DNA from 3 places in the Bradyrhizobium sp. CCGB12 genome. Region 3 is predicted to be linked to each of the others. Evidence: predicted binding sites of a transcription regulator. Region 3 holds the regulator's gene; each other region holds the start of a gene.
The links. Region 3 encodes PhoB, which activates phosphate uptake and scavenging genes when phosphate is short. Its sites were predicted from a motif close to TGTCATNNANCTGTCAT; they were not measured.
Positions count from the first base shown of each region.

Region 1: the regulator PhoB is predicted to act here: its motif matches at 2,149-2,165, upstream of NLM27_RS15275 (RNA degradosome polyphosphate kinase).
Region 2: the regulator PhoB is predicted to act here: its motif matches at 6,251-6,267, upstream of NLM27_RS15690 (DUF47 domain-containing protein).

Region 1 covers NZ_JANADO010000001.1:3,165,605-3,175,601, reverse strand. The annotation lists gene NLM27_RS15275 (RNA degradosome polyphosphate kinase) at 1-2,075, opposite strand, end outside; gene NLM27_RS15270 (DnaA ATPase domain-containing protein) at 2,308-2,985, opposite strand; gene NLM27_RS15265 (CDP-alcohol phosphatidyltransferase family protein) at 3,078-3,620, opposite strand; gene purM (phosphoribosylformylglycinamidine cyclo-ligase) at 3,777-4,850, shown strand; gene purN (phosphoribosylglycinamide formyltransferase) at 4,865-5,518, shown strand; gene NLM27_RS15250 (cold-shock protein) at 5,603-5,809, opposite strand; gene NLM27_RS15245 (autotransporter outer membrane beta-barrel domain-containing protein) at 6,180-7,313, shown strand; gene NLM27_RS15240 (LysR family transcriptional regulator) at 7,315-8,355, opposite strand; gene NLM27_RS15235 (hypothetical protein) at 8,432-9,043, shown strand; gene NLM27_RS15230 (GNAT family N-acetyltransferase) at 9,030-9,650, shown strand; gene NLM27_RS15225 (isochorismatase family protein) at 9,676-9,997, shown strand, end outside.
Region 2 covers NZ_JANADO010000001.1:3,249,820-3,259,816, forward strand. The annotation lists gene NLM27_RS15660 (class I adenylate-forming enzyme family protein) at 1-831, opposite strand, end outside; gene NLM27_RS15665 (NnrU family protein) at 905-1,489, opposite strand; gene NLM27_RS15670 (hypothetical protein) at 1,559-2,134, opposite strand; gene NLM27_RS15675 (peptide chain release factor 3) at 2,440-4,062, opposite strand; gene sugE (quaternary ammonium compound efflux SMR transporter SugE) at 4,239-4,553, shown strand; gene NLM27_RS15685 (inorganic phosphate transporter) at 4,546-5,550, opposite strand; gene NLM27_RS15690 (DUF47 domain-containing protein) at 5,563-6,207, opposite strand; gene NLM27_RS15695 (branched-chain amino acid ABC transporter permease) at 6,365-7,333, opposite strand; gene NLM27_RS15700 (branched-chain amino acid ABC transporter permease) at 7,336-8,199, opposite strand; gene NLM27_RS15705 (ABC transporter substrate-binding protein) at 8,272-9,495, opposite strand; gene NLM27_RS15710 (ABC transporter ATP-binding protein) at 9,531-9,997, opposite strand, start outside.
Region 3 covers NZ_JANADO010000001.1:6,651,852-6,661,848, reverse strand. The annotation lists gene NLM27_RS30540 (ATP-binding protein) at 1-56, shown strand, start outside; gene pstS (phosphate ABC transporter substrate-binding protein PstS) at 202-1,215, shown strand; gene pstC (phosphate ABC transporter permease subunit PstC) at 1,376-2,365, shown strand; gene pstA (phosphate ABC transporter permease PstA) at 2,367-3,212, shown strand; gene pstB (phosphate ABC transporter ATP-binding protein PstB) at 3,209-4,027, shown strand; gene phoU (phosphate signaling complex protein PhoU) at 4,039-4,755, shown strand; gene phoB (phosphate regulon transcriptional regulator PhoB) at 4,778-5,485, shown strand; gene NLM27_RS30505 (GcrA family cell cycle regulator) at 5,734-6,246, opposite strand; gene NLM27_RS30500 (aspartate aminotransferase family protein) at 6,716-7,924, shown strand; gene argF (ornithine carbamoyltransferase) at 7,924-8,847, shown strand; gene NLM27_RS30490 (Hsp33 family molecular chaperone) at 9,092-9,997, shown strand, end outside.

The sequences.
Region 1 (9,997 bases), 3.5 Mb from region 3:
TCCTCGCCCTTCGCGGTCTTCATACGCGTTGAGGACCCGTCCGGCAACAATTGCCAGCTCTGCTCATTGTCCTTGAGATTCGCGACCATGATCTGTTCGAGAACCTGCTGATGCACCGTGGGATTTTGCAGCGGACACAGCACCTCGACGCGGCGGTCGAGGTTGCGCGGCATCATGTCGGCTGAGGAGATATACACAGCCGCTTTCGCGCTCGGCAGGCCCTGGCCCATGCCAAAGCAGTAGATTCGACCGTGTTCCAGGAAGCGTCCGATGATCGACTTGACGCGGATGTTCTCCGACAGGCCTGGAATTCCGGGCCTGAGGCAGCAGATGCCGCGGACCACGAGCTCGACCTGGACGCCGGCCTGCGAGGCCTCGTAGAGCGCGTCGATGATATCAGGGTCGACCAGCGCATTCATTTTCATCCAAACCGCGCCGGGCCGGCCGTGCCTTGCGTGCGCGGTCTCGCCCTGGATGTGCTCGATGATGCGCTTGCGCAAGGTCAATGGCGACACGGCCATCTTTTCCAGATCGCTAGGCGCGGCATAGCCGGTGATGAAATTGAACACGCGGGCGGCGTCGCGGCCGATGGTCGGGTCCGAGGTGAAGTAGGAGAGGTCGGTGTAGATGCGCGCGGTCACCGGATGATAGTTGCCGGTGCCGGTGTGGACGTAAGTCGTGAGGTTGCCGCCTTCGCGGCGCACCACCATCGAGAGCTTTGCGTGCGTCTTCAGCTCGAGGAAGCCGTAGACGACCTGCACGCCGGCGCGCTCGAGATCGCGCGCCCAGCGGATGTTGGCTTCCTCGTCGAAGCGCGCCTTCAATTCGATCAATGCGGTGACAGACTTGCCGGCCTCAGCGGCTTCCGCAAGCGCGCGCACGATCGGCGAGTTGTTGGAGGTGCGGTAGAGCGTCTGCTTGATCGCGACGACATCAGGGTCGCGCGTGGCCTGCTGGAGGAACTGCACCACCACGTCGAAGGATTCGTAGGGATGATGGACGACAAGGTCCTTCTGCCGGATCGCGGCAAAAATGTCGCCGCCATGCTCGCGCACGCGCTCGGGATGGCGCGGCACGTAAGGCGTGAATTCGAGGTCGGGACGGTCGAGGCGGGTGAGCTGCGAGAGCTCGTTCATGGCGAGCACGCCGTCGACCAGGAACACTTCGTCGTCGGCGGCCGACAGCGCGTGCTGCACGAAGCTGCGCAGCTCCTCCGGCATCTTGGCGTCGATCTCGAGACGGATCACCGACCCGCGGCGGCGGCGCTTCAGCGCCGTCTCGAACAGGCGGACGAGGTCTTCGGCCTCTTCCTCGATTTCGAGCTCGGAGTCGCGGATGATCCGGAAGGCGCCCTGGCCGTGCAGATTGTAGCCGGGGAATAGGCGGTTGATGAACAGGGCGGTTGCCTGCTCCAGCGAGATCAGCCGGACGACCTTGCCTTCGGCCGGCAGGCGGATGAAGCGGTCGATCTTGCCGGGCATGCGGATCAGCGCGTTCATCTGCTTGCCGTCGGCGGCGCGCGTGAGCTGGAGCGCGATGGTGAAGCCGAGGCTCGGAATGAACGGGAAGGGGTGGGCCGGATCGATGGCGAGCGGCGTCAGCAGCGGGAACACGTTGTGGAGGAAGTAGTCCTCGATCCAGGTCCGTTCCGTCTTGGTGACGTCCCTGCCGTCGACCAGCACGATGCCGACATCGGCCAGCGTACCGCGCAGGTCGCGCCAGATCGCCTGCTGGTCGGAGGCAAGCTCGGAGACGGTGCGGTTGATCAGCGCGAGCTGTTCGGACGGCGTCAGGCCGTCGGGGCTGCGTTCGGCAATGCCCTCGCGCACCTGGGCCTTGATGCCGGCGACGCGGACCATGAAGAATTCGTCGAGGTTATTCGCTGAAATCGACAGGAATCGCACCCGCTCCAGCATGGGGTGGCTGGGATTGACCGATTCCTCCAGGACGCGGCGGTTAAAATGCAGCCAGGAGAGCTCACGGTTGATGAACCGCTCGGGGCTCGTAGCGATCGCCGGCAGGCCCTCGGGTTCCGGGCCTTTCTCTTTAATTTCAACGGCTTGCGCAGAGTCCATGAGAAGTCGATCCATCCAGTTCACCCCGATTTGCGACTTACGCGCAAAACCGGCGGGAGCATGTGTTAGTCCGATGACGTTTCGATGACGCAGCCGATAGAGTAACTCGCCAGCGGCCCAAAAGCATGGTTCCCCCGCCATCGGGCTGTAACGCTACAGGCGCAATCATTTCGATGACATTGACGTTCCGCTGCCGCGCCGCGTCAAGCGGCCTTGGCGACCCGCAGGCCGCTCAGGCGTCGCGAAGCAGCTCGGCGGCCAGTGCCCGGGTGACGGGGCGGCCGAGCCGCAGGGCCTCGCTGTCGAGCAACTCCACGGCCTGCCGGGCGGCCGCCGAGGATCGCTCGAGGCGGGTGGCGAGGTAGCTGACCACGCTCTCGTCCACATTGAGCTGGCGGTCGGCGCAGAATTTGACGATCAGGCCGCGGAAGAGCTGGTCGTCGGGGGGCAGCAGCGAGACCACGGGCACCGCCCGCAGCCGCGAGCGCAGGTCGCGAAGCTCGATCACGAGCGATGCCGGCACCTCGCGCCCGGTGAAGAGGACGTGGGCGCCATCCTCGCGGGCGAGGTTCATCAGGTGGAAGAGGGCGCGTTCGTCAAAATCCTTCGCCCTGAGATCCTCGACCACCAGCGCACCGGTAGCGAGCGCACCGGGAACATCAGCGGCGGTCAGCGCACCGGCCGTGGTCGAGCGCGCGCCTGATACCTCGGCCCAGATCGCGGCGAGATGGCTCTTGCCGCTTCCTTCGGGGCCGGCCAGCCACATGATGCGGTGCGGCCATTCCGGCCAGCTGTCGATCAGGCCGAGACCGGCCGCGTTGGCGGGGCCCTCCAGGAAATTGTCCCGGCTGAGGCTTTCCGCGTGTGGGAGCGAGAACGCCAATTGTCGGGGATGAACGCGGCCTGCCACGCTTGCCTTGCTCCGTGCCGGCGCGCCGGCCTGGTTTGAAAAGAGTCGACTTCATCGAGCGGGAGTTGGCCTTTTGCGGGGCCGCATCCCATTCATTTGGCCTCGATCGTGCTCATGTGCCGCAGCCACCCGACGAGATAGAGCGACACGGAGGAGAGCGTGAAGATGGTGACGAGGCCCATCATGATCATATCATAGGGCTGCGGCTTGAAGCCGAAGGCGAGGGACGCCAGCACCAGCGCCGCATACGATACCTGGGCTGCGGTGTTGAGCTTCGACACCTTCGACGGCTTCATCTCGACCGGCTTGTCGAACAGCCAGGATACAATCACGGCGGCGACGATCATGATGTCGCGCGAGACCACCAGGATCACGATCCAGCGCGGGATGTCGCCCCAGATGCCGAGTGCCAGGTAGATCGAGACGAGCAGCGCCTTGTCGGCGAGCGGATCGAGCAGGGCGCCGAGCTCGCTCGTCATGTTGAAGCGCTTGGCCAGGAAGCCGTCGACGGCGTCGCTGATGCCGGCGATCAGGAAGACGGCGAACGCCACCTCCATTTGGCTCGACACGATGGCCCAGACGATGATCGGGACCAGCATGATGCGGCCCAGGGTAATGATATTCGGAATACTCACGCAGCGCTTCCCGGCACCGATCTGACCGCAAATTCGGCCCGTCCCAGGGCTGAACCGGTTGATATGTCTACATAGTATAGGGCGGAGCGCCATGCGAGCCATTGCGCGTCCCCGGAATTCGACGTAACCAGCCGCAAAACCCACTGGAAATCGGGCATGACCGACCGCAAAAACGGCCTCACCTACGCCGATTCAGGCGTCGATATCGACGCGGGCAACCGCCTGGTCGACCTAATCAAGCCGATGGTCCGCGCCACCGCACGGCCCGGCGCCGATGCCGAGATCGGCGGCTTCGGCGGCTTGTTCGACCTCAAGGCGGCCGGTTTCAAGGACCCGGTCCTGGTCGCGGCGACCGACGGCGTCGGCACCAAGGTCAAGATCGCGATCGAGACCGGCCTGCATGGCGGGATCGGCATTGACCTCGTCGCCATGAGCGTCAACGACCTGGTGGTGCAGGGCGCTGAGCCGCTGTTCTTCCTGGATTATTTTGCCTGCGGCAAGCTCGACCCGGAGGCCACGGCTGCTATTGTCGCGGGCGTTGCGGAAGGCTGCCGCGAATCCGGCTGCGCCCTGATCGGCGGCGAGACCGCCGAGATGCCCGGCCTGTACAAGGACGGCGACTACGACCTCGGCGGTTTCGCCGTCGGCGCCGCCGAGCGCGGTACGCTGCTGCCGCGCAAGGACATCGCCGCAGGCGATGCCGTGATCGGGCTCGCCTCCTCGGGCGTGCATTCCAACGGTTTTTCGCTGGTGCGCAAGATCGTGGAACAATCCGGTCTCGGCTTCGAGGCGCAGGCGCCGTTCGCGCCCGTGATGACGCTGGGCGGCGCGTTGCTGACGCCGACGCGGCTCTACGTCAAATCCTGCCTGCGCGCGATCCGCGAGACTGGCGCGGTGAAGGGGCTCGCCCACATCACCGGCGGCGGTTTTACGGACAACATTCCGCGCGTGCTGCCGAAGAACCTCGGCGTCGGAATCGACCTCGCACGCCTGCCGGTGCTGCCGGTGTTCAAATGGCTGGCGGCGCAGGCCGGCATCGCGGAGCTCGAAATGCTGCGCACGTTCAATTGCGGCATCGGCATGATCGCGATCGTCGAGCCTGACAAGGTCGACAAGGTGGTCGAAGTCTTCACCGACGCCGGCGAGACGGTGGCGCAGCTCGGCACCGTGATCCCGGCCGAGGGCGAGCACCGCGTCGTCTATAACGGCCATCTCGACATGGCGCTGTGATGTCTGGCGCTGTGATGAAGCGCCGCGTCGCCATCCTGATTTCCGGCCGCGGCTCCAACATGTCCGCGCTGATCAGGGCCGCCGCTGCTGCGGATTTTCCGGCGGAGATTTCGCTGGTCGTCTCGAACAAGGCCGATGCGCTCGGACTCGAACGGGCCAGGGCGAGCGGCGTGACGACTGAGGTGATCGAGAGCAAGCCGTTCGGCAAGGACCGCGCCGGCTTCGAGAAGGTGCTGCAGGCCGCGCTCGACCGGCACGGCATCGAGCTGATTTGTCTGGGCGGCTTCATGCGCCTGTTCACGGCCGAATTCACCAGGGCCTGGCACGGGCGGATGCTCAACATCCATCCCTCGCTCCTGCCGTCCTTCCCTGGCCTCGACCCGCACGGCCAAGCCTTGCGCGCCGGCGTCAAGCTGTCCGGGGCGACGGTTCACTTCGTCATCCCCGAGACCGATGCCGGGCCGATTGTGATGCAGGGCGCAATGCCTGTCAGCGATCACGACACGGCGGACACGCTGTCGGAGCGCATCCTCGAAGTCGAGCACCGCATCTATCCCGAGGCGCTGCGTCTGCTCGCGACCGGTAAGGTCCGGATCGAGGGCGACGTCTGCAAGACAGCGGGAAGCTCTGCTTCGGAGAATTTCCTAATTGCGCCGGTGGTGAGCTGACCCGCCGCTGCTTGGTCGCCCCAAACGAAATCCCCCGGCAGAGCCGGGGGCAACGTCATGATCTCTCGCGTATCCTGAGAGAAATCAGGAGACCTTGAGGTTCTCCGCGGATGCTTTGCCGCGGTTCTCCACGAGGTCGTATTCAACCACCTGGTTCTCGTTGAGGGTGGAGAGTCCGGCGCGCTCGACGGCGGAGATGTGGACGAACACGTCCTTATCGCTGCCGTTCGGCTTGATGAACCCATAGCCCTTGGTCGGGTTGAACCATTTAACCGTGCCCTTTTGTGGCATCGTTCGTCTCCTCCGCTAGATACAAAAAAGACGCGGCCGCTTTTCGCGTGCCACGCCACAAACGGGCTTCCGGAAGTCTGTTCGAGTCTCATCGTCGCGAAACGCACAGCCGAGCGGCCAATTCCGATTGTGTCGAATATTGCAACATGAAAATCGCGCATAAGCAAGCAGAGGGCGAATTTCAAGATCGCATCGCGAGCGCCCGCGTGCAATTTTCGACCTGTGGCCGCGGAACCACAATCGTGGGCAATAGGCTCGGCCACGGCGCGCCAAGCGTTGACCCTCCGTGGCAGTTCGGCACAAATCGCCGCATGCGCCGCAAGTCCTGTTGCATTTTTGCGCGCCGCCACTTTGCTTCGGGATTCATGTCATGTGCTGCACGTCGCAGCTCTCCGGGACACGGCAGGTGATTGGAGGGGACCGGGTTCGTCGGATGACGGCCAAGGTCGCGAGTATTGTCGTGTTTGGCTTGATGGCGACGGCCACTCCCGGTTTCGCTCAGATCGGCCCGGCGCCGCCACCGCCTCCAACACCGTCTGCGATCTCGACCAATTATGATCAGTCGTCCGGCAACGCCGCACTCAATCTCGGCTCGAATTTTCTGGAGCGCCTTGGCAACCAGGCATCTGGCGGCGTCAACCGGGTGTTCCGCACCAATCCCGACGGGGGCGGAGCATCGGCGGCCACCGAAGATCCGCGCTATCGCACCTGGTTTGAAGGCTACGGCATTTCGGTGCGGACCGATCCGCAGGGCGACTTCGTCGGCGACAAGCGCAAGACGTTTGGCGGCGTCGCCGGTTTTGGCGCGCGAGTTGCGCCTGGTGTCAATCTCGGCTTCTCGGTCGACCAGAGCCACACCGACATCGACGTGCCGCTGGCGCTGCAGTCGGCGACGCTCGACCTGACCCAGGTCGGGTTTAACGGCTCGGTCGACAAGGGGCCGTGGACTTGGGCCTTTGCGGTAGTGCACGGTTTCGGCAAGGTCCGCTCCAGCCGCGATACTGGCTTTGGCCTTGCGACCGCAGGCTATCGCGCAGCCGTCGACGGCGCGCTGACCGAGATCAGCTATTACTGGACCAAGGACCAGATGCGCATCGTGCCCAAGGCCGCCCTCGAATATGTGCGCGCCACCAGCGCCGCGTTCCAGGAGACCGGAGGGCTCGATCCGTTGAACGTGGGATCGACAGCGCTGTCACGCGCGCGCGTGATGATCGGAGCCGAGATCGGCCGCTACTTCGTCATCGACCAGAAAATCCTGGACCTGTCCGCCTACGGCAAGTTCGTCGACAATTTCCACCAGGATCTCGGATCGATCCAGGTCAGCCTGGGAACCCAGAGCATCGTCGTGCCCGGCATCGGCGAGAGCCGCTACGGCATGGACGCCGGCGCCTCGGCCTCGCTCAGCCTCACCAGCGTCGCACGGCTCTACGTCAATTACGACGGCAAGTTCCGCAACCAGCTCACCTCGCACCAGGGCACACTCGGCTTCGAATACAGGTGGTGACTCACGCCGGCGTTGCCGCGACATACCCCGTCAGCCCAAAGCCCTCGCGTACGGCCGTCATCATCGGCACCAGCGCGTCCGGATGGATGAACTCGTCGCGGAAGCAGGGATAGGTCCTGGGATCGAAGATCTTCTTCAGCCAGTCGACCACGATCTTGTGCCGCTCGGAGGTGCGGAACTCCTTGTGGTAGGTCAGCCAGAGATCGGCGTGGTGGCTGACGCCGAGATCGACGGCAACGAGCGGCGCACCGAGCGCGATCGACACCGTCGGCAGGAAGCCGATGCCGGCACCGCGTTCGACAGCATAGAGCACGCCGACCGAGGAGTTGGTCTTGATCCCGACGACGCCTTCCAGCGATTTCAGCCCGAGCACGCGCGCATAGGCGCCGTCGTCGACCTGCGGCGCGCTCTGCTTGATGATGCGGTGGTCCTTCAGCTCAGCGAGCGTCGCCGGCACGCCGTAGAGGTTCTCGTACTCCTTGGAGACGAATGGATAGATGTGCAGCCGGCCGAGCTTGGCGACGATCAGATCCGGATTGGTCGGCGGCTCGAGCTGGATCGCGATGTCGGATTCCAGCCGCGCGACGTCGGCCTGCTCCATGGCGCAGCGCAGATCGACGGTGATCTTGCGATAGGTCTTCTGGAAATCGATCAGGCGTGGCAGGATCCAGAAATTGCCGGGCCCCTCCGTGACCGCGACGCGCACGGTGCCTGCGGTGTCGTTCGACGAACGCGAGGCACGGCGGAAGACGTTGAAGGCGTGACGCTCCATATGCGCAACGTCGGCGATCATCGCGGTGCCTTCATCGCTGAGCGTGAGTCCGCTCTGGTCGCGCAGGAACAGCTTGCAGCCGATACTCTCCTCGAGCCGGTCGATCCTGCGCATCAACGTGGTTGAGGTGAGCCCGAGCTCTTCGGCCGCATTGCGAAAACTTTTATATTTTGCGCATGCTAAAAACAGCTTCAAATCATCCCAGGACGCATCCAGGGCTTCTTCACGGTGCTGCATCATCGCAGCACCCCGGTGCAATAACTGCTGCATACTCCTGATCCCCAACCGCTAAGCTCGCCCTCATAGCGGGGTACGAAGCCGCAAACGATAGAGGGGCGATATCGGTATGGAAAGGGGCTCGTTTGCCGCAAGGCACGATTTCGACGCGCTGCCGCTGAGTCCGGACGTCGATGTCCGTTGCGCGCAATTTTCCGAAATCGCCGCACTTTCGCAGATGGCGCATCGCCTGGTGCCGGGCGTGCGGATTGGAACAGCCGAGCTTGCAAGATATTTCACGTTCGATCCCGAGAGCATCCTGACCTTCAGCCGGAAGGGCCGCCTGCTCGGCGGCATGGCCTTCCTGTTCCTCAACGAGCGCGGGCATGACGCGCTGCTGCTCGACGAGATCTGCCTCACCGCGCCCGAGACGCGCTATCTCGCATCGGCGAAGGATGACGTTGCAGCCATCTACATCTGGGCAATCGCGGCGACCGGGCGTGGCATCGCTGGTCTCGGCAAGGCGGCGGCTCATCTGCGACAGCTAAGGTTTCGTGGCGCCGATTGCTATGCGCAGCCGTCAACCGTGGCCGGACGCGACATCATGAAGGCGACGGGCTTTTCGCCCGTTCCGAGCTTCCAACCCGACCTCTGGTGCTACGAGCGCCCCTGGCACCGCCAACAGATGCCGATGCCGGGTGCGATCATCCAAGCAAGGAGTTTTGCAAATGCACGGTACTAGAATTCCTGTCGCCAAGCCCGACTCCCGCGCCATCACCATCCGCCTAGCGCGCGATCCCAGCGATCTCATGCTGGTCACCGCCATCCGCTCTGCGGTCTATCTCGCCGAGCAGGATTGTCCGTTCGAGGAGGAGTTCGACGGCAACGACATGGTCGCCGCGCATTTCATCGGCTTCGTCGGCAGCGAGCCCGCGGGGTGCCTGCGGGTGCGCTTCTTCGGCGATTTCGCCAAGGTGGAGCGGCTTGCGGTGCGTCACCAGCACCGGCGCTCGCGCGTCTCGTTCAAGCTGGTGCAGGCCAGCGTCGACTACGTGAAGCGCAAGGGTTTTCGCAAGATCTACGGGCAGGCGCAGGACCGGCTGGTCGATTTCTGGGCTCATTTCGGCGCCAAGCCGCTCGGCCACAACCGCAAAATCACCTTCTCCGACTTCTCGTACACGGAGATGCTGCTGGAGATCGAGCCGGGACCGGACGCCATTACGCTGGACAGCGATCCCTATGTGATCATCCGGCCCGAAGGCGATTGGGATCGGCCGGGCGTGCTCGACGCCTCCGCGGGGCGGGCGGTGACCTCGCCGCTGCGGGACCTCGCGCTCGCCGACCGCTGAAACAGGTGCAGCTGCGCGCAAGACAATGCCGGTTTCCATTCACGATGACCCGCCGATCCTGGTCTGCGCGGATCTCCAGGTCGAATATCTGACCCCGGGGCGCCGCCACGTCATCCTCGACGGCGACGCCGCCACCGCGCGCTGCATGGAACTGCTGACCCTGTGGCGCGGCAACCTCTGGCCCGTGATGCATCTGAAGCGCATCGCGCAGGCGGCCTGGTTCAATCCGGCATCCAGGCTGACCGATTGGATCGCGGAGGCGAAGCCGCGCCCGGGAGAAATGACGTTCGAGCATCCGCTGCCGTCGGCCTACAGCTCGTCGCGGTTTGTGGACTACATGTCCAATA
Region 2 (9,997 bases), 3.4 Mb from region 3:
CACCGTGTAGGTGACGCGCTCGCGCGCGGCGAGCTTGAGGTAATCGGCGGCCTTGAACTCCGGCATGATGATCAGCGCACCACTGCTGCGGATCATGGTCGTGATGTTGGCGACGACACCGGTGACATGGCCGAGCGGCACCGCGGCGATCGACCGATCCGCCGCCGTCAATTGCAGACAGGACACGAACACCATCGAGGAATGGATGATGTTGCAATGGGCCAGCATTGCGCCTTTCGGCTTGCCTGTCGTGCCCGAGGTGTAGAGGATCATCGCGGTGTCCTCCTCACTCACCTCGACCGGCGCGGAGGCCGGCGCGTTGTCGGCGAGCACGGAAAAACCCGACCGTGCCGGATCGTCGTCGATGGCAATGCGATGGATCACATCGGGCACATCTTTCGCATCGGGCAGCCGCTCGGCGAGCGCTGCCTCGTGGATCAGGATCCTGGCGCCGCAATCGTTGAGCACATAGGCGATCTCCGGCTTTTGCTGGCGCGTACCGAGCAAGACCGTGACCAGCCCCTCATGCGCGGCGGCGAACAGCAGCAGCGGAAATTCGATGCGGTTGCCGAGCAGGATGGCGACGCGGTCGCCGCGTTGCAGGCCGAGCTTGCGAAATCCCGCCGCAATCCGCGCGGCCTGCTCTACCGCTAGCCGCCAGCTCAGCCGGACATCGCCTGCGATCAGCGCTTCGCCATCGGCGTTGCGGCCGCGCGCTTCCGCGATCATCGCCCACAAGCTCGCTGGCCGATCCGAAAATGCCGGCACCACCCGATCGTCAAAGCGCGCCTCGAACCGCATCGGCGGGATCTGAGATTGCGACCAATCCATCGAAGGGCCCTCGGCTTGTTGCTCTTGTTACCTTGCGCGCATGGACATCCGGGTCGCGTCTTGTGCTGACCGGCTAGACGCCTATCACGGGCACACCGATCACGACCGGATGGAACGCGAAGGCCAGCGCCAGATAGGCAACGACGCCAACCGCGACTGCGATCAAATCGTTGGTGACGCCGCCCACCGGTATAGGCGGGCCGCCGGAATCGGTACGGTGCTTCAGCGAAATGCGGTCATACACGGCCCAACCCAGGAACGAGCCGAACAGGATGATCGAACCAAGGTCGCCATTGGCGAGCAGATGCGCGGCCGCCCACAGCTTGATGCCGGCCAGCATCGGATGCTTCAGTGTCGCATAGATGCGGCCGCGCAAATACGAGGCCACCACCAGGATGACGGCGGGCAGCATCAAGGCGAGCGTGATGTGCTTGAGCGCCTTCGGCGGATACCAGACGTCGATCCAGCCGGAGCTGCGGTAATGAGCATAGCCCCAGATGATCAGCGCAAGGCCCGCGAGCGAAACAAGCGAATAGAGGATCTTGTAGGTTCCCTCGCCCAGCCTTGCGATCGCCTGCGCGCGCGCCTTGCGTTTCGTAGTGAAAATATGGGCCGCGAAAAACACCACCAGCCCCAGGATCATGACAAGCAGACCCACATCATCCTCCCCTCAAGCAGCCCCCGTCTCTGAGGTATCATCGATTGGCAGCTGCTCGCAACTGATGCGCTACTTCGCAAGCCCGCGATTATCTACATAGCGGATCGCGATCGGCCTGCCCGCCAGCGCACCGCCAAGGCCGCTGGTGAACTTCAGCGGCAGGCACGCGTTCAGCGATGCGTTGATGGCGTCGAGATAGGTCGTGCGGGTGCCGGCCGGCACGCCAGCGGTCGCGTATGTGAGGCGCGGCGGGCCGATCAGGCCACCCGTCTTGTTGAAGCTGAAGCGCACCGACATCTGCATGCCCTCGCGCGCATTGGTCGATGGCGGCGACCAGCAACTGCGCAACTCTGCAAAGAGATCGCCGATCGTATCGAGGTCGTGGTCCGGCTTCCGGTATTTGGCGCGGTCGGCCTCCGCAGGCATGCTTTCGATCGTGAGCTGGAGGTTCTGGCCATAGGGATAGTCCATCTCGGGAATGCAGGGGCCGGGCTCGAGCGGGCTGCAATAAGACGGCGTGCAGGGCCTGCCGTCGAGCACGCTGCACGGCTCGTGCGAGAACGGGATCGGATTGATCTGCCGGGGTCGCTCGTCGGCGGCGACCGGTGCCGCCATCAGGAGAAAGATGAGGATGCCGCGCCACATGCCTTGAGCTCGCGATGATGTTTGGAAAGACGTGGCATCGTCAATGAACGCGTCAAGCCCGCGGCTGTTCACATGCTCGCGTTCAGTGCACACTGTCGTCGCCCGGCTTGGCGGGGCGACCCAGTATTCCAGAGACGTTTGTGATCAAGTCGATGGGCCGCGGCGTACTGGATGCCCCGGTCCCGTCTCCGCCAAGGCTACGCCGGGGCCCCAAGGGTGCTCGGCCGCCGAAGCTTTAGCGAAGGCGGCAAGCCGGGACATGACAGCGGGGGTGCGGGCGCACAGCGGTGAGCGCGACGAGCACCCTACCCCTTCTTCTTGACGTCCTTGACGTTGGTGAACTCGATGCCCTCGGCGCGTTCCCTGGTATAGCCGAGATAGAACTCGTTCCGCGCCAGATACACGGGATCGCCGTCGACATCGTCGGCGATGCTCGACGTGTTGGCCGCGATGAAGGTATCGAGCTTCTTGCGGTCCTCCGAGGAGACCCAGCGCGCGAGCTGGAACTCGCTGACCTCGAACTCGACCGGCAGCGAATATTCCGCCTCCAGCCGCGCCTTGAGCACGTCGAGCTGGAGCGCACCGACCACGCCGACCAGCGCAGGCGCGCCGTCGCGCGGGCGGAACACTTGCACCACGCCCTCTTCCGACATCTGCTGAAGCGCTTCCTTCAGCTTCTTCGCCTTCATCGCGTCGGTGAGACGCACGCGGCGGACGATCTCCGGCGCAAAGCTCGGCACGCCGACGAAGTTGAAATCCTCGCCCTCGGTCAGCGTGTCGCCGATGCGCAGCGTGCCGTGATTGGGAATGCCGACGACATCGCCGGCAAAGGCCTCGTCCGCAACCGACCGGTCCTGCGCGAAGAAGAATTGCGGGCTCGACAGCGGCATGCTCTTGCCGGTGCGCACCAGCTTCGCCTTCATGCCGCGGCTGAGCTTGCCCGAGCAGAGCCGCGCGAAGGCGATGCGGTCGCGATGGTTCGGATCCATGTTGGCCTGGATCTTGAACACGAAGGCGCTCATGCGCGGATCGGTCGCCTCGACCTTGCGCTGGTCGCTGTCCTGCGCGCGCGGCTCGGGCGCGAACTTGCCGAGGCCTTCGAGGAGATCGCCGACGCCGAAATTGCGCAGCGCGCTGCCGAAATAGACCGGCGTCAGATGGCCCTCGCGGAACGCTTCGAGCTCGAACGGCTTTGAGGCCTCGGTGACAAGCTCGAGCTCGTCCTTCACTGCGGAGACGTCGAGATTGCCGTTGAGCTTGGCAAGCTCCGCGATCTCGATCTGCTGCGCCGCGCCGGTCTTGGCGCCGCCGCCTTCGAGCAGGCGCACGCCGCCATTGACGACGTCATAGGTGCCGAGGAAGTCGCGGCCGCGGCCGACCGGCCAGGTCATCGGCGTGGTGTCGAGCGCCAGCGTCTTCTCGATCTCGTCGAGCAGCTCGAAGACGTCGCGGCTCTCGCGGTCCATCTTGTTGATGAAGGTGATGATCGGGATGTCGCGCAGGCGGCACACCTCGAACAGCTTCCGGGTGCGCGCCTCGATGCCCTTGGCAGCGTCGATCACCATGACGGCGGAATCGACCGCCGTGAGCGTGCGGTAGGTGTCTTCCGAAAAGTCCTCGTGGCCCGGCGTGTCCAAGAGGTTGAAGACGAGGCCCTCGAACTCGAAGGTCATCACCGAGGTCACGACCGAGATGCCGCGCTCGCGCTCGATCTTCATCCAGTCCGAGCGCGTGTTGCGCCGCTCGCCCTTGGCCTTGACCTGCCCAGCCAGGTTGATGGCGCCGCCGAACAGCAGCAGCTTCTCCGTCAGCGTGGTCTTGCCGGCGTCGGGGTGGGAGATGATCGCAAAGGTCCGTCGCCGCGACACTTCAGCGGCAAGCGGGGAACGGGCCGGCGATTCGGCTGTGGTGGTGGCGATGTCGGACATGGCGGGAGCGTTTGGCAGGGAAAATGGGCCTGATCAAGCCTCATTTGGTGATTGCGGAGCCTTCCGGCCAGTCCCATATCGGCCTTGGCCATACTGGCCTTGGGGGGAAGGACGACCTTCCCGTTTCTCAGCACCTCAGCCGCGGGGACGACCCTGCCTTGGTACGGAGGGTCGTCATGGCCTGGAGCATTTTGTTCGTCGCCGGTCTTCTCGAGATCACCTGGGCTATCGGCCTGAAATACACCGAGGGTTTTACCAGGCTGGTTCCGTCCGTCATCACGCTCGTGGCCATGGCCGGCAGCGTCATCCTGCTCGGACTCGCGCTCAAATCGCTGCCCGTCGGAACCGCCTATGCGGTCTGGACCGGGATCGGCGCGGTCGGCACCGCAACGCTCGGCATCATCCTGTTCGGCGAGCCGGCCACCGCGTTCCGCCTCGCCAGCATCGCCCTGATCGTCGCGGGGATTGCCGGGCTGAAGTTCGTTACTTGATGATCTGGACCGCCCACCAGGTCAGCGCGGCGACGATGGCGGAGGCCGGGATCGTGATCACCCAGGCATAGACGATCGAGCTCGCGACGTTCCAGCGCACCGCCGAAACACGGCGGGCGGCGCCGACGCCGACGATGGCACCGGTGATGGTGTGTGTCGTCGAGACGGGAACGCCGAGGAACGTCGCCATGAACAGGGTCGCAGCGCCCCCGGTCTCGGCGCAGAAGCCCTGCATGGGCGTCAATTTGGTGATGCGCAGGCCCATGGTGCGGACGATCCGCCAGCCGCCCATCAGCGTGCCCAGCGCCATCGCCGCCTGGCAGGACAGCACCACCCAGAACGGCACGGAGAATTCGCCGCCGAGATGGCCCTGCGAATAGAGCAGCACCGCGATGATGCCCATGGTCTTCTGGGCGTCGTTGCCGCCGTGACCGAGCGAATAGAGCGAGGCCGAGGCGAATTGCAGGATGCGGAAGGCGCGATCGACCGCGAACGGGGTCGAGCGCACAGAGGCCCAGGACACGATGGCCACCAGCATCATCGCGAGCAGGAAGCCGACCAGCGGGGACAGCACGATGGCCAGCACCGTCTTGGACAGGCCGCTCCACACAGCCGCCGAGATCCCTGCCTTGGCCATGCCGCCGCCGACGAGACCGCCGATCAACGCGTGCGACGACGAAGAGGGAATGCCGAGCCCCCAGGTCACGAGGTTCCAGACGATCGCGCCGACGAGAGCCGCGAAGATGACCTGGGCATCGACCACCGCGGGATCGATGATGCCGGTGCCGATGGTCTGGGCGACATGCAGCCCGAACACCATGAAGGCAATGAAATTGAAGAACGCGGCCCAGAACACCGCGAATTGCGGCCGCAGCACGCGGGTCGAGACGATGGTCGCGATCGAATTGGCGGCGTCATGCAGGCCGTTCAGGAAATCGAACAGCAGTGCGACGGCGATCAAGCCGACCAGGATGGGAAAACCCAACGCAGCATCCACGACGGCCCTGCCCTAAACTTGCTCGATCACGATGCTGTTGATCTCGTTGGCGACGTCGTCGAAGCGATCGGCGACCTTCTCCAAATGGTCGTAGATCTCTGCGCCGACGACGAAGTCCATCGCATTGCCGTCGCGATGCTTGAGGAAAAGCTCCTTCAGCCCGATGTCATGAAGGTCGTCCACGCGGCCCTCCAGCTTACCCAGCTCCTCCGTGATCGCGGTCAGCATGGCGACGTTCGGGCCGATCGACTGCATCAGCGGCAGCGCGCGGCCGACCAGATTGGCGCATTCGATCAGGAGCCCGCCGATCTCGCGCATCGGTGGCTCGAAGGCACGAACTTCGAACAGCATCACCGCCTTGGCGGTCTGCTGCATCTGGTCGATGGCATCGTCCATCGAGGTGATCAGGTTCTTGATGTCGCCGCGGTCGAATGGGGTGATGAAGGTGCGGCGCACCGCCGTCAGCACCTCACGGGTGATGTTATCGGCGTCGTTCTCGAACTGGTTGACGCGCTGGCAATAAACCGGCGTCTCCTCGCCCCCGTTCAGCATACCCTGGAGCGCGATCGAACCCTGGATCACGGTCTGAGCGTGACGGTCGAAAAGGTCGAAGAACCGTTCTTCCTTGGGCAGGAAAGCACGAAACCATCGCATCATGGGGATAGGCTACCGGTTGGAAATGGCCCGGCCCTGTCAGGGCCGTCATAAAACTGTCATAGACCATTTTCGATCCGCGCGCGTGTCACCTCACGCCCACGGAGCCGGGTCATCCACCGGATTATCGCACCAACGAAATTGGTGCGATATCAATAATTTAGAGCGACCGGCGGAAGTAATGGGCGATTTCGCCGATGACGCCGCGGCGGAAGGTGAGCACGCAGATCACGAAGATCGAGCCCTGGATCACCGTCACCCACTGGCCGAAACCCGCCAGATATTGCTGCATGGCGATGATCACGAAGGCGCCGACCACGGGGCCGAAGACGGTGCCGAGACCGCCGACCAGCGTCATCAGCACGACCTCGCCCGACATCGTCCAATGGACGTCGGTAAGAGAGGCATTCTGCGCCACAAACACCTTCAGCGATCCGGCGAACCCGGCCAGCGTGCCTGACAGGACGAAGGCCAGGAACTTGTACTGGTCGGTGCGGTACCCGAGCGAAATCGCGCGCTGCTCGTTCTCGCGGATCGACTTCAGCACCTCGCCGAACGGCGAGTTGATGATGCGGAAGATCAGCAGGAAGCCAGCGAGGAAGCCGACCAGCACGACGTAATATAGCACCGTCGGCTTGGAGAGATCGAACACGCCGAACATGCGCCCCTGCGGGATGCCCTGGATGCCGTCCTCGCCATGGGTGAACGGCGCCTGGAGATAGATGAAGTACAACAGCTGCGACAGCGCCAGCGTGATCATCGAGAAGTAGATGCCCTGGCGGCGGATCGAGATGTAGCCGGTGATGATCGACAGGACGAACGCCGCGGCGATGCCGACGAGGATGCCGAGCTCGGGCGGCAGCGCCCAGACCTTCAGCGCATGCGCGCTGCAATAGCCTGCGGTTCCCAGGAACATCGCGTGGCCGAACGACAGCAGCCCGCCATAGCCGACCAGCAGATTGAACGCGCAGGCAAGCAGCGCAAAGCACAACGCCTGCATCACGAAGAACGGATAGACGCCCGTGAATGGCACCGCCGCCAGCAGCAGTGCCATCACCACGAAGACGATCATCTCGTCGCGCATCGCGCGCGGGTTTGCCGACAGCGTGTCGTCTGTCAGGGTTGTCATAGTCAGGCCGCCCTTCCCGTCAATCCCGTTGGCTTCACCAGGAGTACCAGCACCATCAGCACGAACACGACGGTGTTGGAGGCCTCGGGGTAGAAATACTTGGTCAGGCCCTCGATCACGCCAAGCGCAAAGCCGGTGATGATGGAGCCCATGATCGATCCCATGCCGCCGATCACGACCACCGCGAACACCACGATGATGAGATCGGCGCCCATCAGCGGCCGCACCTGGTTGATCGGCGCCGAGAGCACGCCTGCGAGCGCGGCAAGGCCGACACCGAGACCATAGGTCAGCGTGATCATGCGCGGCACGTTGATACCGAAGGCGCGCACCAGCGTCGGGTTTTCAGTGGCGGCGCGCAGGTAAGCGCCGAGCTGCGTCTTCTCGATCAGGAACCAGGTCGCAAAGCACACCACCAGCGAGAACACGACGACCCAGCCGCGATAGATCGGCAGGAACATGAAGCCGAGATTCATGCCGCCCCTGAGCTGGTCCGGAATGGCGTAAGGCAGGCCGGAGGAGCCGAAATAGTTCTGGAACAGGCCCTGCACGATTAACGCGATGCCGAAGGTCAGGAGCAGGCCGTAAAGATGGTCGAGCCCGGTCAGCCATTGCAGCATGGTCCGCTCCAGGATCATGCCGAAGATGCCGACGATGATCGGCGCCAGCAGCAACGCCCACCAGTAGTTGATGCCGCCGAGGTTGAGGAGGAAATAGGCGACGAAGGCGCCCATCATGTAGAGCGCGCCATGGGCGAAATTGATGATGTTGAGCATGCCGAAGATCACGGCAAGCCCAAGACTGAGCAGCGCGTAGAACGAGCCGTTGATCAGTCCCACCAGTAGCTGAGCGTAAAGAGCCTGCATCGATCCCGCACCCGGTCCCTTCGGCGTTCCCTGAAAGTCGCCCGCAGGCCTGAAGGCCTGCGGGCCGTCATCTTACTTCTTCAAGAGCGCGCACTTGCTCTCGGACAGCGGCGTGAAGGCCTGGTCACCCGGCACCGTGCCGACCAGCTTGTAGAAGTCCCACGGCCCCTTGGATTCCGAAGGCTTCTTCACCTCGAACAGATAGGCGTTGTGGATGGTGCGCCCGTTGGGCTGGATCTCGCCCTTGCCGAACAGATCGTCCTCGGTCGGCATCGACTTCATCTTCTCGACGACCTTGACGCCGTCATGCGAGTTGCCGCCAAGCGCTTCCAGCGCCTTGAGATAGTGACGCACGCCCGCATAGACGCCGGCCTGCACCATGGTCGGCGGTGCATTGTTCTTCATCTTCGCGGCGAAGCGCTTGGAGAACGCCCGGGTCTGGTCGTTCATGTCCCAGTAGAAGGTCTCGGTGAAGTTGAGGCCCTGCGCCGTCTCCAGGCCGATCGCCTTGACGTCGGTGAGGAACAGCAGCAGCGCCGCCAGCTTCTGGCCGCCCTTGACGATGCCGAACTCGGCCGCCTGCTTGATGGTGTTGGTGGTGTCGCCGCCGGCATTGGCAAGGCCGATGATCTTGGCCTTGGAAGCCTGCGCCTGAAGCAGGAACGAGGAGAAGTCCGGCGTGTTCAGCGGATGCTTGACGCCGCCGACCACCTTGCCGCCGTTGGCGGTGATGACCGCCGTGGTGTCGCGCTCGAGCGCCGCGCCGAAGGCGTAGTCCGCGGTCAGGAAGAACCAGGTGTCGCCACCGGCCTTCACCAGCGCCTGACCGGTGGTGTGGGCCAGCATGTAAGTGTCATAGGTCCAGTGCACCGTGTTGGGCGAGCACTGCGCGTTGGTGAGGTCCGAGGTCGCCGCACCGGAGTTGATGTAGACGCCGTTCTTTTCCTTGACGACGTTGTTGACGGCGAGCGCGACGCCCGAGTTCGGCACGTCGACGATGACGTCGACCTTGTCGACGTCGAACCACTGCCGCGCGATCGCGGTGCCGATGTCGGGCTTGTTCTGGTGATCGCCCGAGATGATGTCGATCTTCCAGCCCTTCGCGGCAAGGCCGGAATCCTCAACGGCCATCTGCGCGGCGAGAGTAGAGCCCGGTCCGCCGAGGTCGGCATAGAGCCCGGACTGATCGGACAGCGCGCCGATCTTGACGGTCTTGTCCTGCGCGGACGCAACGCCTGCTGCGGCGAAGGTAAGCGCGGTCGTCAGCAGCAATGACGCAATCGACCTGGTGTTCATGCAACTTTCCTTTTTGAATTTTCTCGTTGGCAGTTCTAGACGCCGAGATAGGTGTGGAGCTTGTCCATGTTGGCGGCAAGCTCGGCGTTGGAAAACCCGTCAATGATCTTGCCGTGCTCGACCACGTAATATCGGTCGGCCACGGTCGATGCGAAGCGGAAGTTCTGCTCGACCAGGAGGATCGTGAAGCCTTCCTTCTTGAGCCGCGCAATGGTGTGGCCGATCTGCTGGATGATGACAGGCGCAAGGCCCTCGGTCGGCTCGTCCAGCATCAGGAAGCTCGCGCCGGTGCGCAGGATGCGCGCGATCGCCAGCATCTGCTGCTCGCCGCCCGACAGCTTTGTGCCTTGGCTGTTGAGCCGTTCCTTCAGGTTCGGAAACAGGTCGAAGATCTGATCGAGCGGCAGTCCGCCTGCACGTACGACCGGAGGCAGCAGCAAATTCTCCCGCACGTCGAGGCTGGAGAATATCCCCCGCTCCTCCGGGCAGAACGCAATGCCCA
Region 3 (9,997 bases):
AGGGTGCCACTTTCACGGCCTGTTTTCCCCAGGCCAAGACTCCGGCTCTCACCTGAAAATCAAGCGATTTTAATCGCTTGAGGGTGTCATCCAGCTGTCACGAAACCTTCGTAAAAGCACAGCCGACCGCTCCTAAAGGGGGCGGCGCGGGGAGCGCGATCGGGCGCGGATGGCGCTTCGCTCCCCTGTATGGAGACCAGCATGAATTTCCTCAAAACTATCGTCGCTGCTGGCTTGGTCGCCGCATCGACGACTGCGGCCTTTGCGGCCGACATCACGGGAGCCGGCGCGACGTTCCCGTTCCCGATCTATTCGAAGTGGGCTGACGCCTACAAGAAGGAGACCGGCAACGGCCTGAACTACCAGTCGATCGGTTCCGGCGGCGGCATCAAGCAGATCCAGGCCAAGACCGTGACCTTCGGCGCCAGCGACGCGCCGCTCAAGGCCGAGCAGCTCGAGAAGGACGGCCTCGTCCAGTGGCCGATGGTGATGGGCGCGATCGTCCCCGTGGTCAACCTCGAGGGTGTGAAGCCGGGCGAGCTGGTGTTCGACGGCGAGACGCTGGCCAATATCTATCTCGGCAAGATCACCAAGTGGGACGATGCCGCGATCAAGAAGCTCAATCCGAACGTGAAGCTGCCGTCGGACGCCATCACCGTGGTCCGCCGCTCGGACGGTTCGGGCACCACCTTCAACTTCACCAACTACCTCTCCAAGGCCAGCGCGGACTGGAAGAGCAAGATCGGCGAGGGCACCGCGGTCGAGTGGCCGGTCGGCGTCGGCGCCAAGGGCAACGAAGGCGTGTCGGGCAACATCAGCCAGACCAAGAACTCGATCGGCTATGTCGAGTACGCCTATGCCAAGCAGAACAAGCTGACCTACACCGGTCTCGTCAACAAGGCCGGCAAGCCCGTGCAGCCGACCGTCGAGGCCTTCCAGGCGGCCGCCGCCAACGCCGACTGGTCCAAGGCTCCCGGCTACTACGTCATCCTGACCGACCAGCCCGGCGACAAGTCCTGGCCGATCACGGCGGCGACCTTCATCCTCATGCACAAGTCCGCCACTGACAAGGCGGCCTCGCAGGAAGCCATCAAGTTCTTCCGCTGGGCCTTCAAGAACGGCGGCAAGATGGCCGAGGAGCTCGACTACATCCCGATGCCCGACAGCGTCGTCCAGCAGGTGGAGAAGACCTGGGCTGCCGAGATCAAGAGCTGAGCGCTCGCTCTCGCGTCCCGGACACGGCGCAGCCTGAAGTGCTGCGCCGCTGAGCCGAGCCCACAAGAACCAAGCCCCGGATGGGCGAGCGCCGCATCCGGGGCACGGGGCCAAAAACAAGCGTATACATAAACGGGTACAGGGGATCGGCGTGGCAGAGATGGCCGTTCAGAGCGATGTAATCGACGACGCCGGACCGTATGATCGTGCCAAGGCTTTGAGCGCGTTCAAGCTCGGCGACGTCACCTTCTACTGGATCACGCGGCTTTCCGCGATCTCGGTGCTGCTGATCCTCGGCGGCATCATCATCTCGCTGGTCGTCGGTGCTTTCCCGGCGATGAAGGAATACGGCCTGTCGTTCCTGTGGACGCAGCGCTGGGCGCCGTCGGCCGATCCGCCCGTGCTCGGCGCGCTCGGACCGATCTACGGCACGCTGGTGACCTCGTTCATCGCGATGGCGATCGCCATTCCGGTCGGTCTTGGCATCGCCATCTTCCTCACTGAGCTCTGTCCGCAATGGGCGCGCCGCCCGATCGGCATGGCCATCGAGCTGCTCGCCGGCATTCCCTCGATCATCTACGGCATGTGGGGCTTCTTCGTGTTGGGCCCGTTCCTCGCCAACACCTTCCAGCCTTTCATGATCAAGATCTTCGACGGCGTTCCCGTGCTGGGCGCGATCTTCGCAGGTCCCCCGTCCTATCTCAGCCTGTTCAACGCCGCGCTGATCCTCGCCATCATGGTGCTGCCCTTCATCACCTCGATCTCGGTCGACGTGTTCAAGACGGTGCCGCCGGTGCTGAAGGAAGCCGCCTACGGCGTCGGCTGCACCACCTGGGAAGTCGTCCGCAGCGTGGTGATCCCCTACACCCGCGTCGGCGTGATCGGCGGCGTCATGCTGGCGCTGGGCCGAGCGCTCGGCGAGACCATGGCGGTGACCTTCATCATCGGCAACTCGTTCCGTATCTCCTCGTCGATCTTCGCACCGGGCACCACGATCTCGGCGGCGATCGCATCGGAGTTCGCCGAAAGCGACGGGTTGCACCAGTCCGGCCTGATCCTGCTCGGCCTGCTGTTGTTCGTGCTCACGTTCTTCGTGCTCGCGGCCGCGCGGCTGATGCTGCTGCGACTCGAAAAGAAGGCGGGAAAGTAACATGAACCCGATTTATGCACGCCGCCGCCGCGTGGATGTCGTCATCCGCGCGCTCTGCCTGGCTGCCGCCGCCTTCGGCGTCACCTGGCTCGCGCTGATCCTGCTGACGCTGCTCTACAACGGTCTGGCCGGGCTCAACCTCCAGGTCTTCACCGAAAATACCCCGCCGCCCGGCTCGAACGAGGGCGGCCTGCTCAACGCCATCGTCGGCTCGCTGATCATGACCGTGCTTGGCGTCGGCATCGGCGCGCCCCTCGGCATGTTCGCCGGCACCTATCTCGCCGAGTACGGCCGCAACGACAAGCTGACCTCGGTGATCCGCTTCATCAACGACATCCTGCTCTCGGCGCCCTCGATCATCATCGGCCTGTTCATCTACGGCGCGGTCGTGGTGCCGATGCGCGGCTTCTCGGCGATCGCAGGTGCGCTCGCGCTCGCCGTGATCGTCATCCCGGTGGTGCTGCGCACGACCGAGGACATGCTGCTGCTGGTGCCGAATGCGCTGCGCGAGGCGGCCTCCGCGCTCGGTCTGCCGCGCTCGCTGGTGATCAAGCGCATCGCCTATCGCGCTGCGCGCTCCGGCCTCATCACTGGCGTGATGCTGGCGACCGCCCGCGTCGCCGGCGAGACCGCGCCGCTGCTGTTCACCGCGCTCTCGAACCAGTTCTTCAGCCTCGGCCTGAACAAGACGATGGCGAACCTGCCGGTGACCATCAACAATTTCGTGCAGAGCCCTTACGCCTACTGGAAGCAGCTCGCCTGGAGCGGTGCCCTGCTGATCACTTTGACCGTACTTGCCTTGAATATTGGCGCGCGCATCCTTAGCGCCGAGAGGACCGCAAAATGAGCGATATGTCTATTTCCGTCAGTACGCCCGTTCAGCCCGGCTCGCATCCGCTGCCGGAGGCGCCGGCCAAGGTGACGGTGCGCAACCTCAACTTCTATTACGGCGAGCACCACGCGCTGAAGAACATCAACCTGACGCTTGGCACCAACCGCGTCACGGCGTTCATCGGCCCGTCGGGCTGCGGCAAGTCGACCCTGCTGCGCATTTTCAACCGGATGTACGACCTCTATCCGGGGCAGCGCGCCGTGGGACAGTTGATGTTGGATCAGACCAACATCCTCGACCCCAGGCTGGACCTCAACCTGCTGCGCGCCCGCGTCGGCATGGTGTTCCAGAAGCCGACGCCGTTCCCGATGACGATCTACGAGAACATCGCGTTCGGCATCCGCCTCTACGAGAAGATCTCGAAGTCCGAGATGGACGACCGCGTCGAGAAGGCGCTGCGCGGCGGCGCGCTGTGGAACGAGGTCAAGGACAAGCTCAACGCCTCCGGCCTGTCGCTCTCCGGCGGCCAGCAGCAGCGCCTCTGCATCGCCCGCACGGTTGCGGTGCGTCCTGAGGTGATCCTGTTCGACGAGCCCTGCTCGGCGCTCGACCCGATCTCGACCGCCAAGGTCGAGGAGCTGATCCAGGAGCTGTCCGAGAACTACACGATCGCGATCGTCACCCATAACATGCAGCAGGCGGCGCGCGTCTCCGACAAGACCGCCTTCATGTATCTCGGCGAGCTGATCGAGTTCGACGACACCAGCAAGATCTTCACGTCGCCGAGCGATCGGCGCACGCAGGACTACATCACCGGCCGGTTCGGCTGAGGAGACGGGACATGGGTACTGAACATACCGCTAAGGCCTTCGACACCGACCTCCAGGAGCTCACTCGCCTGGTCGCCGAGATGGGCGGCATTGCCGAGCGCATGATCGTCGACTCCGTCGACGCGCTGATCCGCCGCGACGTTGCGCTCGGTCAGCGCGTCGTCACCATCGACGCCGAGCTCGACGCGCTCCAGAAGCGCATCGAGGAGCGCGCCGTGCTCACCATCGCCCGCCGCCAGCCGATGGCGGTGGATCTGCGCGAAATCGTCGGCGCCATGCGCGTCGCCACCGATCTCGAGCGTATCGGCGACCTCGCCAAGAACATGGGCAAGCGCGTCGCAGCGCTGGAGACGGACTTCCATCCGCTGAAACTGTTCCGCGGCCTGGAGCACATGACCGACCTCGTGGAGCAGCAGGTCAAGTCGGTGCTGGATGCCTATGCCGCGCACGACCTACCGGCGGCGATGGCAGTCTGGAAGGGCGACGAGGAAGTCGACGCCATCTGCACCTCGCTGTTCCGCGAGCTCCTCACCTACATGATGGAGGATCCGCGCAATATCTCGTTCTGCATCCACCTGATGTTCTGCGCCAAGAACATCGAACGGATCGGCGACCACGCCACCAACATCGCCGAGACCGTGTTCTACATGATCGAGGGGCAGGCGATCACCGACAAGCGGCCGAAGGGCGACATGACGACCTTCGCCACGACGGTCCCGAATACCTGATTACGTAAGGAGCGACGACCACATGGGCGCACGCATTATGGTGGTTGAAGACGAGGAAGCTCTCACCGAGCTTCTTCGTTACAACCTCGAAGGCGACGGCTATGACGTGGAGACGGTGATGCGCGGCGACGATGCCGACACCCGCCTCAAGGAACACATCCCCGATCTGATCGTGCTCGACTGGATGCTGCCGGGACTGTCCGGCATCGAGCTGTGCCGGCGGCTGCGCACCCGTCCCGAGACCAAGCAGCTTCCGATCATCATGCTCACCGCGCGCGGCGAGGAGAGCGAGCGGGTGCGGGGTCTTGCGACCGGTGCCGACGACTACATCGTCAAGCCGTTCTCGGTGCCGGAGCTGTTGGCGCGCGTGAAGGGTCTGTTGCGGCGCGCAAGCCCGGAGCGGCTTGCCACCGTGCTCGCCTATGGCGACATCGAGCTCGACCGCGACAAGCGCCGCGTGGCGCGCTCGGGCCGGCCGATTGATCTCGGCCCGACCGAATATCGCCTGCTGGAGTTCTTCCTGGAGCATCCCGGCCGCGTGTTCTCACGCGAGCAGCTGCTCGACAGCGTCTGGGGTCGCGACATCTACATCGACGAGCGTACCGTCGACGTCCATATCGGCCGCCTGCGCAAGCTGCTCAATCTCGGCCGCGAGCAGGACCCGATCCGCACGGTCCGTGGCGCAGGGTACGCGCTGGATGATCGCTTTGCGAAGGCGGAGCAGACGTAAGCTCTTTTGGCGATCTGTCGTCGTCACGCACTCAGGTGTCGTCCCGGACAAGCGTAAGCGCAGATCCGGGACCCATAGCCACAGGGAGTAGTTTGGCGAAGACTCGGAGTGACCACTTCGCGCGACAATTGCGCCCTGTGGCTATGGGTCCCGGATCTACGCGCGCTTGAGGCGCGCTTGTCCGGGACGACACCGAATGTGCGGAGCCGTCATCGCGTGACGGCTGCCGTCTTGATCTCAGAAAATTCTCACCGCGTGCTCGGCTTGGCCGGTGCACGCCGGCGATCCGCGGCCGGCTGATAGGCGACGCGCGAGTGCTGGGCGCAGTAGGGCAGGCCGGACAGCGCCTTGCCGCCGCAGAAGAAGAAATCCGGGCTCGAGGGATCGCCGACCGGCCAGTGGCAGGTCGCCTCGTTCAGCTCCAGCAGCGACAGCCGCTGGCTCATCGGCACCACGTTGTCGTAGGTGACCGGCTCGGCCTCCACCTCGACCTCGAAGGCCTGCGCGAGCGCGGTGTTGCCGCGCGAGATCGGGCGGGTCACTCGCATCATGTGCTGCGCCGGACGCGCCTTGCGCGGCCGGGGCGCGGCCGAGGAAGGACTTTTGGCGCGGCCGGACAGGCCGAGCCTGTGCACTTTGCCGATCACGGCATTGCGGGTCACATTGCCGAGCTCGGCCGCGATCTGGCTGGCCGAAAGTCCGGCCTCCCAGAGCTTTTTCAGCTGCTCGACGCGATCGTCGGACCAGGTCAAAACCGTCATTGCACCCTTTCCCTCGCTGCCGGCCAGCCATCCTGGGGCCTCACAACGAATGCCTAAGCCTTGAAAAACCCGTGCCGCCAGAATCCCTTAAGGCTCGCCGGGCGCGTGACTGACGCCCGAACGTTTACGCCGGTACATAAGGACTCTTGGGATCAGAACCGCTGCACGAGATGTCGTATCTGACAGGCCAAACGCTACAATATGGCGTGACTCCCGCGCAAGAGTCCGCCGACTCGCTTCCACATGTTCCGTGGTGAAAACCCCGCAAAATCGGCACCGCAAGACTACGGATTCAGCGTTTCGCGAGGCTTTTCGGGCGGCATTGACACCCGTCTTGCCAGGCATAAGATAGTGACGCGTGCCGCCCTTAAAAGGCGGCACGTTTCGTTTTCCGGACCGGTCAATGGTGCGCTGCGTAAGGCACGCCAGGCAGGTCTCAACATCCAAGTGCAACATCCAAGTGATGGTCATGACCAACAGCGCCGCGCCGCATCTGCTTCCCGTTTTCGCCAGGACCGACCTTGGTTTCGAGCGCGGCGAAGGCTGCTGGCTGATCGCGACCAATGGCGATCGCTACCTCGACTTCACGTCGGGCGTTGCGGTGAATGCGCTCGGCCATGCCCATCCCGCGCTGGTCAAGGCACTGCAGGAGCAGGCAACGAAGCTCTGGCACATGTCCAACCTGTTCCAGAGCCCCGATGGCGAGAAGCTCGCGGCCCGTCTCTGCAATGAGAGCTTTGCCGACTTCGTGTTCTTCTGCAATTCCGGCGCCGAAGCGCTGGAGGGTGTGATCAAGCTGGTCCGCCATCATCACTTCTCCAAGGGGCATCCGGAACGTTATCGGATCATCACCTTCGAAGGCGCCTTCCACGGCCGCACGCTGGCGACGTTGGCTGCGACGGGATCGGCAAAATATCTCGAGGGCTTCGGTCCGCCGATGGACGGCTTCGACCAGGTCCCGCATGGCGACATCGAAGCCGTGAAGAAGGCGATCGGTCCGCAGACCGCCGGCATCCTGATCGAGCCGATCCAGGGCGAGGGCGGCGTGCGTTCGTCAACGCCCGCTTTCCTCAAGGCGCTGCGTCAGCTCTGCGACGAGAAGGGCTTGCTGCTCGCGTTCGACGAGGTGCAGACCGGCATGGGCCGCACCGGCGATCTCTTCGCCCACAGGCGCACCGGCGTCACACCCGACGCGATGTCGCTGGCAAAGGCGCTCGGCGGCGGCTTCCCGATCGGCGCGGTGCTGGCGACCGCGGAGGCGGCTTCCGGCATGGGGCCCGGCTCGCACGGCTCGACCTTCGGCGGCAATCCGCTCGCGATCTCCGCTGCGAACGCCGTGCTCGACGTCATGCTCAAGCCCGGCTTCTTCGACCACGTGCAGAAGATGTCGCTGCTGCTCAAGCAGAAGCTCGCCTCCGTGATCGATCGCCATCCCGATGTCGTCAGCGAAGTTCGCGGCGAGGGTCTCCTGATCGGCATCAAGGCTGTCGTGCCTTCGGGGGATCTCGTTGCCGCCTTGCGCAACGAAAAACTGCTCACCGTCGGCGCCGGCGACAATGTCGTGCGCTTCCTGCCGCCTCTGATCGTCACCGAAGCGGAGATCGAGGACAGTGTCGAGCGGCTCGAGCGTGCCTGCTCCGCGCTGTCGGCCGGCCAGAGCAAGCGGACGGCCAGCTGATGAGCAAGTCGCCAAAGCACTTCCTCGATATCAACGAGCTCCCGCTGTCGGAGCTCAAGCGCATGCTCGCCGCATCCTCCGCCATGAAGGCGAAGCAGAAGGCGCAGCAGCCGGTCAGGCCGCTCGAAGGCAAGACGCTGGCGATGATCTTCGAGCGCCCCTCGACGCGGACACGGGTGTCGTTCGACGTCGCCATGCGCCAGCTCGGTGGCGAGCCCATCATGCTCACCGGTGCCGAGATGCAGCTTGGTCGCGGCGAGACCATCGCCGACACCGCACGCGTGCTGTCGCGCTATGTCGACGCCATCATGATCCGCATCCTCAATCACGAGGCGCTGCTGGAGCTTGCGGCCCATGCGACCGTGCCCGTCATCAACGGCCTGACGCGCCGTTCGCACCCTTGCCAGGTGATGGCCGACCTCATGACCTACGAGGAACATCGCGGCCCGATCGAAGGCAAGACGGTGGCCTGGACCGGCGACGACAACAACGTGCTGGCGTCGTGGGCCCACGCCGCCGAGCGCTTCAAGTTCCAGCTCAACGTCGCAACGCCCCCGGAGCTCGCACCGAAGAAGGTGATGCGCGACTGGATCAAGGCGACGAATGCGCCGATCGTGCTCGGTACGGATCCCGAGGCCGCCGTGAAGGGCGCCGATTGCGTCGTCACCGACACCTGGGTGTCGATGGGCGACAAGGAAGGTGAACATCGCCACAACGTGCTCAAGCCCTACCAGGTCAATTCCAAGCTGATGTCGCTGGCCAAGCCCGACGCGCTGTTCATGCATTGCCTGCCGGCCCATCGCGGCGAAGAGGTCACCGATGAGGTGATCGACGGCCCGCAATCGGTCGTGTTCGACGAGGCCGAAAATCGCCTGCACGCGCAAAAGGGCATTCTGGCCTGGTGCTTTGACGCGGTGAAGTAGGGCGGCGTAGTCGCATAAAATCGGATCGTCGTCCTGGCGAAGGCCAGGACCCATTACCACCGGCTTTGGTTTGGCGACGATTGGTCATTGCCAGCTCGCGCCACAACTTCTCCCTGGGGCAATGGGTCCTGGCTTTCGCCAGGACGACACTGAGTTTGTTGTATCGTATGTGATCAAATCAGCATCCGGAACACGCCGGCTCACGCCCCCTTCCATTCCCGCTCTCCGACACCAGATAACGCCCATGGTTTCCCAATCCCCTGACATGAAAACCGGGCCTGAAGGCCCGGTTCGCGCACCATCAGCGGTTCCGATCGATGACGCCGTGCTGCCCTACGAGGTCGACGCGCTCGACGTGCGCGGCCGCCTGGTGCGGCTCGGTCCGGCACTCGATGAGATCCTCACCAAGCACGATTATCCCGCCCCCGTCGGCAAGCTGCTCGGCGAGGCCATCGTGCTGTCGACGCTGCTCGGCTCGGCGCTGAAATTCGAGGGCCGCTTCATCCTTCAGGCCCAGACCGACGGTCCGGTGTCGTTCCTGGTCGTCGACTACATGGCGCCGGATCGCCTGCGTGCCTACGCCCGTTACGATGCCGCGCGTCTCGGCGATGCCAAGGATTCGGGCATGCATTCCGGCGCGCTGCTCGGCCGCGGCCATCTCGCCATGACCATCGACCAGGGCCCCGACATGAGCCGTTACCAAGGCCTGGTCGCGCTCGACGGCGGCGGTCTGGAAGAGGCCGCCCACGAATATTTCCTGCGCTCCGAGCAGATCCCGACCCGCGTGCGCCTTGCGGTCGGCGAGGAATGGCGCTCGAGCGACGGCGGCAAGCATCGCTGGCGCGCCGGCGGCATGCTGATGCAGTTTCTGCCGAAAGCGCCCGAGCGCGCGCGGCAGGCCGATCTGCATCCTGGCGATGCGCCCGAAGGCACCGAGGTGCACAGCATCACCGAGGACGACGCCTGGGTCGAGGCGCGTTCGCTGATCGAGACCGTCGAGGACGTCGAGCTGATCGATCCCGAGCTCTCCGGCGAGCGGCTGCTTTTCCGCCTGTTTCACGAGCGCGGCGTGCGCGTGTTCACTCCGCTGTCGCTGAGGGCGCAATGCTCCTGCTCGCGCGATGCGGTCGCCTCCATGCTCAAGAGCTTC